3 regions of the Pseudoalteromonas thalassia genome follow, and region 1 is predicted to be linked to each of the others. Evidence: predicted binding sites of a transcription regulator. Region 1 holds the regulator's gene; each other region holds the start of a gene.
The links. Region 1 encodes sigma-54, which starts transcription at its own class of promoters, with help from an activator protein. Its sites were predicted from a motif close to GTTGGCACGNNNNTNGNNT; they were not measured.

Region 1 (3,282 bases):
AACTAAGTTTCATAATTTAGTGTCGAGCTAATTTCTCTTTGTGTTTAATGACTTGACGATCTAGTTTATCGATTAGCGAGTCAATGGCTGCATACATATCTTGGTGTGCAGTTGAGGCAAAGAGCTCGCCTCCATTTACATGTAAAGTTGCTTCTGCTTTTTGGCTTAATTTTTCTACATCTAGAATGACATGTACATTATTAATGTGGTCAAAATGCCTTTCTAGTTTTGCAAACTTGCTGTTTACATAGTCTCTTAATGAATCAGTGATTTCTACATGACGACCAGTTAAATTTAGTTGCATAAGCATTTTCCTTCTATGTAAAACGTCTAAATCAAACTCTTACGCTGATTAGACGGAGGTATCGCTAGAGACTCTCGATATTTTGCAATTGTGCGTCTAGCTACTTTAATTCCTTGCTCAGCCAATATATCTGCAATTTTACTATCACTCAATGGTTTAGCTGAGTTTTCTGCAGCGATAAGCTTTTTGATCAAAGCGCGAATTGCTGTTGATGAACACTCACCACCGTTTTCTGTGCTGACATGGCTTGAGAAGAAATATTTCAACTCAAAAATCCCGCGAGGGGTGTGCATGTATTTTTGTGTTGTAACACGTGAAATTGTCGATTCATGCATTTCGACCATTTCTGCGACATCGTTCAGCACCATTGGTTTCATGGCTTCTGGGCCATGTTCAAAAAATGCTTGTTGTTGCTGTACGATACAATTGGTCACTTTTAAAAGTGTATCGTTACGGCTCTCTAAGCTTTTAATAAACCATTTAGCTTCTTGTAAATGAGAGCGAATAAACTGGCTATCGCTGCTCGATTTTACTGAGCGTGACATAGCTGCATATTGGCTATTCACTCTAATTTTTGGCATACAATCTGGGTTTAGTTCAACGACCCAACGACCTTTAACTTTTTTAACCGATACATCGGGTATAACGTACTCAGACTCTTCGCGAACTATGCTGTCTGCTGGCTTAGGGTTTAAGCTGTGGATCAGCGTCATTACTTCTTTTAGTTCGCTTTCTTTAAGCTTAGTCTTTTTCATCAAAGTGCGATAGTCGCGACTTGCTAATAATTCAATATGCTCAGATAAAACCATTTTAGTTTCAGCTAAATACGGCGTACTCGCATCGAATTGGCGAAGCTGGATACATAAGCACTCTTGTAAGCTACGGGCACCAATCCCTACTGGATCAAACAACTGTATTCTCTTTAAGACCGCTTCGACTTCATCTAGTTCGATTTCTTCTTCATCATTATTTTGATTAAAACTTTCGACTATGTCTTCGCAGCTAACAGTTAAAATACCTGAGTCATCAATTGCCTCTACGATGGCGACAGCGATCGCTTCATCGGTTGGGCTAAATGGTGTGAGTTGTAATTGCCACATAAGGTATTCATGGAGGGTTTCAGTCGATGCACCTTGATAAATTGACTCATCTTCTGGCATTGGACCTGATGATGTTGATGGGGCTGCACTCATGTACTCATCCCATGTCACATCCATAGCTAAATCGTCACTAACGGTGTCTTTGTTAAGGGCATCGCTGCTTTCTTGTTCGTACTCACTCGGCGCTTCTTCGGCCGATGCACTTAGCTGAGTATCATCAGATTCAGCTTTTTGCTCGTTCTTACCAATGTTTTCATCGTTGTAATCTGCTTCTTCCACTTCAAGCAGAGGGTTACTATCAAGTGCTTCTTGAATTTCTTGCTGGAGATCCAATGTACTAAGCTGCAGCAAGCGAATTGCTTGTTGCAGTTGTGGAGTCATTGTAAGTTGCTGGCCCATGCGCAGCTGTAATGATTGCCTCATGTATCCCTAACAATCCTTTTATGTGTTATCGACACCTGTGCAGTCACAGGTAAATTTATATCGATTTATTGTCATTGTTATTTAGTTTAGCAGATGCGCTAGATGGTGGCTTATTGGTTATAGCCTGAATTGCTCACCTAGATACACATCGCGTACGGTTTGGTCAGCTAAAACATGCTCAGGTGTTCCTGATGCAATTAGCTCCCCATGAGAAACAATGTAGGCTTTTTCACAAACATCAAGGGTTTCTCTAACATTATGGTCAGTGATTAATACACCAATACCACGATTTTTTAAGTGTTCAATAATTTTCTTTATATCTAACACTGAAATAGGATCAACACCAGCAAAAGGCTCATCTAACAAGATAAATTTAGGGTTTGCGGCTAATGCCCGAGCAATTTCTACGCGACGACGCTCGCCCCCAGATAAGGCCATACCTTGACTATCACGAATATGCTGAATACTAAATTCATCAAGTAAGTTGTTGAGTGTTTCTTCTCGGCCTTGTTTATTTAAATCTTTACGCGTTTCTAAAATAGCCATTAGGTTTTGATAAACCGTTAACTTTCTAAAAATAGATGACTCTTGTGGTAGGTAACCAATCCCTAAACGTGCTCGGCTATGCATTGGCAAAAGTGTAATATCATTATCATCAATGCTGATCTTGCCTTTATCGCTAGGTACTAAGCCAACAATCATATAGAAAGTGGTGGTTTTGCCTGCGCCATTTGGGCCAAGCAAACCAACGATACTGCCCGCTTCAACCTCAAGACCCACATTTTTGACAACTTGGCGGCCTTTATAACTTTTTGCTAAAAGCTCTGCTTTTAATGTGCTCATGGTTGGCCTTTATCGTCTTGTTTGTTGTCAACAGGCACTAAGATTGTGTGTACACGGTCTGTTGAGTTTTCGTCTTTTTCTGCGCTAATTAGTTGTTGTGCCATATCATAAGTAATGCTTTTCGCTGTTACTTTTTGGCCTGCTTGAGTCACTTCGGCTTCGCCATTTAAAGTTAAGAAGCGCTTGGCTACGTCGTAGCGAACTTCTTCTGCACTGGCGCTCATTACCGTGCCATCTGCTTGCTTTTCTTCAAAATAAGCAGGCTTACCTGTGGCGATAATTAACTCAACAGTACCTTCTGTATCACCACCATGGGCTTCAAGGCGTTCGGCTGTGATCCGGCGGTTACCATGTATAATTTCGACATTGCCTTCAAATATACCAACGCCATCTTTTAGCTTACCAGTTTGACGATCTGAGCTTATGCTAATTTGTGCGCCTGTCTGCTCGGCAGCTACGCCTGAAAAGGCAATCAATAAGCTTGGGATCAGGAGTAATTTCTTCAGTTTATTGGTCATAGTATATGGTTCGTGTATGGTTAGTTAACTCTACAATCTCGGTTTTTAAATTAGCTTTTAGGCCTTTACCGGTAATTTTTAAATTTGGTCCTGT
Region 2 (3,282 bases), on a different contig from region 1:
CAGTAAATCAGTTTAAGTTATAAAGATAAATTGCCGAAGTTATTAAAAACCCGATGTCACCTGAAGATGACATCGGGTTTTTATCGTCAGCCTTCCCTGTTAATCGTGGCGCAACCGCTTTCGCGTGTTCCATAAATTCATGCCACTGTTGCTTATTCCATAAAGCAACTCCTTTGTCGGTCAATCCTTGTGTTGGTTGCGTTTGTACTTGTTCCATATAGTCACCTCCTTACGCTAGCTTCATCCTGTTTGGCTCCAAGCCTGAACTTATCCCTTGCTGTCATCTCCGTTCACTTTATCCATAAAGCGTTGCCATTGTGCGCTACTCCATAACGCTTTGTTACTTCCTTGCTGTCCTTTTTGCTGTGCTACATTGTCCATACTGTAAACTCCTTGCGGTTTATCGTCCTTTACTCCTACAGCTGCTCCTTGCTGTGTTCCCTGACTCATCCTTGCTGATTAATGAGGTAATTATCGCTTAGCGATGATATACACAGCATGAATCAAACCTGGAATGTACCCTAATAAGGTTAAAAGAATATTAATCCAGAACTGCGCACCTAAACCTACCTGTAAAAATACGCCAAGAGGTGGAATTAAAACCGATAAAATAATACGTATTAAATCCATGACTCACTCCTTGAAATCTATTAGCCCAGCCAAAGCTGGGCTAATTTAGGCTTGCTGTTATTCAGCAACAATCGTTAATTCATCGATTACTTTGCGAACGTCTTCAGCGTTTTCAGCGATACTGATTGCTAATTGCTTTTCAGCATCAGACTCAACGGTACCTTTAAGTGTTACTACACCGTTATCGGTATCAACATCTATGTCTGTACCACCTACTTCTGAGTTAAATAAATAACGTGTTGTGATTACAGTACTGATTTTCGCATCTGTTAAATCGCTTTCAGTTGAATCAGCTTTATCTGCTTTCATTTTCTTAGCCTTCATGTTTTTAACAACCGTTAGTTTGTTATCAACAGAGCTAACGCCATCTAGGCTAAGAACAAGCTCTTCAGCAAGCTCTTTATCTAATTCACTATCAACTTTACCTGTAAGTACAACCTTGCCATTCCTTACATCAGTGTTGATGTCAAAGTTGTTAAGGTTTGTGTTCATAAGAAGCACAGTTTCTGCCTTACCATCAATCCAAGCATCTTTACTTTCATTTTCCCAACTGCTTGCCTGAGCTGACATACTTGTTGTTGCACCAATTACTAAAGCGGCAATCATAGATTTGTTAAAAGTGTTCATAATCTTCTCCTTTTGATTTAAGACACTTTTACTAATGCGACTATGATGCCAACTATTTATTTGTTTAATTTCAACACCTTAAACCTTAATTCAGCGACTATTTATATTCAATTCGGTAAAGATTTACAGGCTGCTCGGTAAGAAGTTCACTATGTTGCAAAAATAACCATTTAGTTGCTGATTTTATTAATCTGTGGTTAATTTAACTAAGTAACGTTGACACTACAAAACACAACATATTGATTTATAGTAAAATAAAATTTGGCCTAAGCTTTGCTTTATTACGAATAACATAAAAATCACTTTGATAATCACAACAGGGAACTAACATGGCCGTTAAACTTGAAGATCGCCCAATCGATCAAGTAAGAGAAGAAGTAATTGATCAACTCATTTATAACTACAGTCATGCTGTTATTTCAGCTGAAGCATTTGAACGCCGCTTAGACCAAGCAATGGAAGCCACCAGCAACGAAGTACTCGTTGAACTTGTTGCTGACTTAGAGCTAAAAGCTGATATTGACTACAAATCGCAAAAGCATGCGCAATTTAAACCTCATTATGGCCACAGCAGCGATAACGAAAGTCTGCAGCTTCGTAGCATTTTGGGTTCAAATGAGCGCAGCGGCCAGTGGGTAGTGCCAAAAGAAATTCACCTTACAAATTGCTTAGGTTCAATTGAGCTAGATTTTAGCGAAGCGATTTTCCAGCACCAACATGTCACTATTTACGTGAACTGTATTTTAGGTAACGACGAAATCTATGTGCCAGAACATGTCAATGTGGTATCAAAGCTGTTCAGCGTTATTGGCAGTGTAGAGAACAGATCAGTCGCCTTAAATAAAGGCCAAGGCCCAACCATTACCATTGAAGGTAATGTATGGCTAGGCTCAGTCGAGATTTCAGTTAAACGTACCATGAAAGAAAAGTTCATCAGCTTTGCCAACAGTCTAAAAGCCAGTTGGAAAGAGATGAATAAGATGTAGTAAAAGTTGCGAGTTGCGATTATGTTAATGTAGGTCGTCATTTATGGCGACAAGATATTGCATACGTTTCATCAATGACGCGCTAAAGCACGACCTACAAGAATGCGCGCGAAATAAATTTCACGCCTACGTCAAACGTGGGAACAGCTTTAGCCGTGAATAAAGTAAAGCTGTTCGGCATTAAAAGGCCCCTACACCGTAGGCGTCACGCTTGCTTGACGCGTCTTACATACAACGCTATTCCATCAATCAATACCTGACCTACAAACAACACCGCTCGGCTTCAAACTGACAGCTGAAAGCTCACTAAACTTCACCCCCACATCAAAGACATTTAATCGCACAAAGAGGACAAGAGGCGCTGCGCTTTAGAGGAAGTAAAAAATGATCTTGAGGTTCCCTCATTCTCTTCTCATTCACTTCTCTTTGTGCAAATACTTTCAGCACTAAAGTACCTCTTACTAGGCAGGCCTTTGGTAAAGGCCTAAAACAACACCGCTCGGCTCAAAACTGACAGCTGAAAGCTGACAGCTAAAAGCTGACAGCTCTAGCTACAAGTCATTATTCCTTTCACTCGGTATATCACTGAAATACTCTACAAACTCAACTTCAAAACCTGCGGGATCGATAAAATATACATTTTTACGATATGGGTTTTCTGGACCCTGTTTATCTATTTCATAACCAGCGTCAACCAAGCGTTCAATTACGGCATTAATATCGTTTGTCACATAAGCAAAATGAGCAAGGCCCACTTGGTGCCCTGCTAAATCACGGTTTTCGTCTTCACCGTTATCGCTCAGAGCAAGATATTGGTAATCATCACCAAAGTGCAGCCATTTGCGCGGTTTGCCTGACCATGTGCTATCACCTTGGCTACGCACCCGCCAATGCGGGAACGCAGCTTTATAAAAGTGCAGCATGGCATCAACATTACTAACAACAAGGTTTACGTGCTCTAAATACATGGTAGTTTTCCTTTTTATTTTTAAACTGCCACCAAGATAAAACCTCAAGTTAAGTTCAGGTAAAGCACTTT
Region 3 (3,282 bases), on a different contig from region 1:
GTAGCTTGTAGCTTGTAGCTTGTAGCTTGTAGCTTGTAGCTTGTAGCTTGTAGCTTGTAGCTTGTAGCTTGTAGCTAAAATTATAACGGGCTAAGGCTTTTTGAATCAAGCATTTGTACCAATCGGTAAGGTACTTTACCGATTGGTATTAAAAAGCTGCTAATTTAGTTTGGCTGTTGCGAATTGAATCGACTCATTTTTGAGTACAAAGTACGGGATCACTTTTTGCGCGCTAGCAACAACGAGTTTGGAATTTAAATTCACTACTCGGGCATTTACTTCTACACCATTGGTTCGATAGATTAGTGTGCCTGCTAACACATGGCTAGCGATACGGCGCTCTGCAAGTTCTTCAACGTCACGCGACATAACAAAATCACCGCGGGCGGTTACGTTAATCACATCCATCGCTTTAAAATCAACAACCCCATAACCAAACTTTTGTAGTTGATACATCATAGACTCGGCGATTTGATTGCCAAGTTGCGAGCTGCTTTTTAAGCTTGTATCAAGATCGACAAACGTCGTTATTGCAATACCTAACTCACTTTCTTGCTGCATGGTATCAACTAATTCTAGTGCCATTTGCTCAACATAATTAACCAGCGTTTTATGATGCTGATAAGGCACAAATAAGCGGTGATTTTCGTTAGTTTGTTGCGACTCTTTTTGCTCGAGCTCTTGCAACATAGCAACGTAATCAGCTTGTGATGATGTGGTGTTAGCCGTGCTTTGATTTGCCTCGCCTTGCTCAGCAAGTAATTGGCAACCTGACAACGCTAATAATATGAATGCTAAGAAAATACCTTTCATACCTTACTCACTTGCTTGTTTTAGCATTATTCCATCGCTACGATTGGTGCTATCTAAGGCATCGACCACAGATTGCGGAATAAACCCTTGTGCAGATCCCACCACGGCTTTACTTGCCAAACCAACGATACGAGCATTCACCAGTACCCCGCTTTGATGGTTAACTAGGGTGCCGGCTAGCACATAATTAAAGTTTTGGTCTTGGTTAAGCTCTAAATAATCTCGGCTAAATACATAATCACCACTAGGCGTTACACGCATGTAATCGGTCGTTTTGAAATCGACAACAGGTACACCAAAGGTATGCAGTTCGTGAATAAAACTTTCAGCGAGCTGGTTACCTAGTAACGTGGTTGAGTTGTAGTCAGCATCAAGATACACAAAGCTTGAAACAGCAATGGGGGTTTTATCGTTCACATATTGCAAGTTTTCAACTAAGTCTTGCATGATGCCACGTACATAATGATTGATATTTTTACGAGTTGGCGCTGCGGTAAAACTACTGTTGTTTAACACGGCTTGATTAGTTTGAAATACGCTGTCGTTACTATGCGGTGCAGCCACTTCTCGTTGAGCCATTAGCTGTGGTTCATCGTGCTGTTCAGGTGTATCACTAGCAAGCATCGAAGAGCAACCAAATCCCATAGGCAAACACATACTTAAAATTAAACGTTTCATTAATTGAATTCCTCTTAATATTCGCTTCGATACAACTGACCATTACGCTGCTGTACTTTTTCAGCTCCCCACATAACGTTTATCGGGATCTCTGTACTTGCCGCAGATACAACACGCTGATCTTTTGTATTGACGAGTCGAGCATTCACTATATAGGCATGTTGTTGCCGGGTAAGTGTGCCGGTAATAACAAAGTCAATATTCTGACGTTGGCGTAAGGTTTTTATATCGCGACTAAGTACACTATCGGCCGTTGGCTGCAAATTTAAAGTATTTTCTAGTCGATATTCGATAGTATGAAAGCCTAGCTGGGTAAATTGCGTAAGTAAGCTCTCTTGAATTTGCTGACTCAAGCCACTGCCTTGATCTTGCGCCAACTTAGTCCCCAGGCCATCTGCCATGTAAAAGCTCGTAACAGCAATGCGCGCATTACCTTTGTAAGGGCCTTGAATACGACTTAACTGACTACTTAAATCAGTAACATATTGATGCACTGTATAAGGAGCCATCGGTGATTTTGGCGTTTCTCTAGGGGGCGTTTTTTGTTGCTCTTCGGTTAAGCTACAACCCACTAACACTAAAAAAACGAAATAAACTAACAGACGCATATTTGCCATCCTCTTTCAACATGACAAATACAAAGCAATAATTATGCCTAACTATTATTATTGGCGAGATTTACCTTGATCGTCTAGAAACGAGAAACTCTGATACCAATTTGGTTATTTAGCTATTCCTGGCAGTTGCTCTTGCATCGCCCTACCCTCTGCATCCATACAATCGTAAATAAGTAATTTTTAACGCAGCTAGCTTCAGGCTTATCCTCATGGGTGGTTTCTGTATTTCGGGTTGGTATTTATCTAAGCGAATAAGCCTTTTAATGATAAGTCTGCTTGCTGTTTATAATCGCTACTCAGGCCGAGTATGTGAGGCTGTTAATTTGCAGAGCAAAGTAGCTGCGATTATTATTTAATACAAAAAGCAATAGTTAAAGCATCTCGCCAACAAATGTTGCAGTTACACATGACTGACCCATTTTTTTAGCAATCTCACAAAAAGCGCTGGCCTGGCTGTAGTTTTTAAAAGGTCCTGCACGCAGCGCATACAAAGTGACTCCCTTTTGATCACGCTGTTTAAAGCGAAAACTAAGCCCTTGTAAAGCATTAGGATAATCATGTTTTAGCTTCAATACTTGATGACTCACTTTATTCACTGACAAATATAGCCCCAGCTGCACACCTGCAGCTTGATTATTGTCAGTAGCGAGCTCAGGTTGCACTTTCTGCTTAGTGTAAACAGGCTCATCTTGCTCTTGCGTCATCATACACGCTGACAAAGTTAATAAACTTAAGATAATGAACAAATGCCTAAGAAGAGTAAAAAAAATCATGTAAACGTCAACTCTAAAAAATAGGCATAAATTCTAGCAAACAAAATGCCAACCCAGTTAAAAAGAATTACATTAAAAGTAAACGCGATTATCCGTGTACTTGCTTACAAAGCAATCGATCCCTTGACGTTTTATGGCTTCGCAGTCTGCTTGCGCGTTTTTAAAATACTTGTAACCACCATATTTAAGACGATAAAACGTGTGTTGCTCAACAGTAGCGGTTTCAATATTTAAAATAGGCTCACCTTGAAAAATATTGGGGGCATGCTTGGTCATTTTTTTAACAGAATAAGCGAGTAATGGCTTTGATTGAACCGATGCAAGCTGCACAGCAAAAGCATATTCATGTTTAAACGGTTGCTCAATTAACGTGCTATTCAATGAACCAGCAGGAACTGTTT

Region 2: the regulator sigma-54 is predicted to act here: its motif matches at 1,292-1,310, upstream of AAEU31_RS16835 (BON domain-containing protein).
Region 3: the regulator sigma-54 is predicted to act here: its motif matches at 2,132-2,150, upstream of AAEU31_RS00640 (FlgO family outer membrane protein).

What each region holds. Positions count from the first base shown of each region.
Region 1 covers NZ_JBMMUE010000012.1:42,555-45,836, forward strand. Annotated here, with positions in the region: gene ptsN (PTS IIA-like nitrogen regulatory protein PtsN) at 1-13, opposite strand, end outside; gene hpf (ribosome hibernation promoting factor) at 17-304, opposite strand; gene AAEU31_RS14400 (RNA polymerase factor sigma-54) at 331-1,827, opposite strand; gene lptB (LPS export ABC transporter ATP-binding protein) at 1,945-2,670, opposite strand; gene lptA (lipopolysaccharide transport periplasmic protein LptA) at 2,667-3,188, opposite strand; gene lptC (LPS export ABC transporter periplasmic protein LptC) at 3,178-3,282, opposite strand, start outside.
Region 2 covers NZ_JBMMUE010000016.1:49,209-52,490, forward strand. Annotated here, with positions in the region: gene AAEU31_RS16820 (methyl-accepting chemotaxis protein) at 1-23, shown strand, start outside; gene AAEU31_RS16825 (hypothetical protein) at 8-217, opposite strand; gene AAEU31_RS16830 (YqaE/Pmp3 family membrane protein) at 472-630, opposite strand; gene AAEU31_RS16835 (BON domain-containing protein) at 688-1,257, opposite strand; gene AAEU31_RS16840 (LiaF domain-containing protein) at 1,587-2,243, shown strand; gene AAEU31_RS16845 (VOC family protein) at 2,795-3,211, opposite strand.
Region 3 covers NZ_JBMMUE010000001.1:131,583-134,864, reverse strand. Annotated here, with positions in the region: gene AAEU31_RS00650 (FlgO family outer membrane protein) at 160-813, opposite strand; gene AAEU31_RS00645 (FlgO family outer membrane protein) at 817-1,491, opposite strand; gene AAEU31_RS00640 (FlgO family outer membrane protein) at 1,506-2,099, opposite strand; gene AAEU31_RS00635 (SPOR domain-containing protein) at 2,480-2,815, opposite strand; gene AAEU31_RS00630 (SPOR domain-containing protein) at 2,954-3,282, opposite strand, start outside.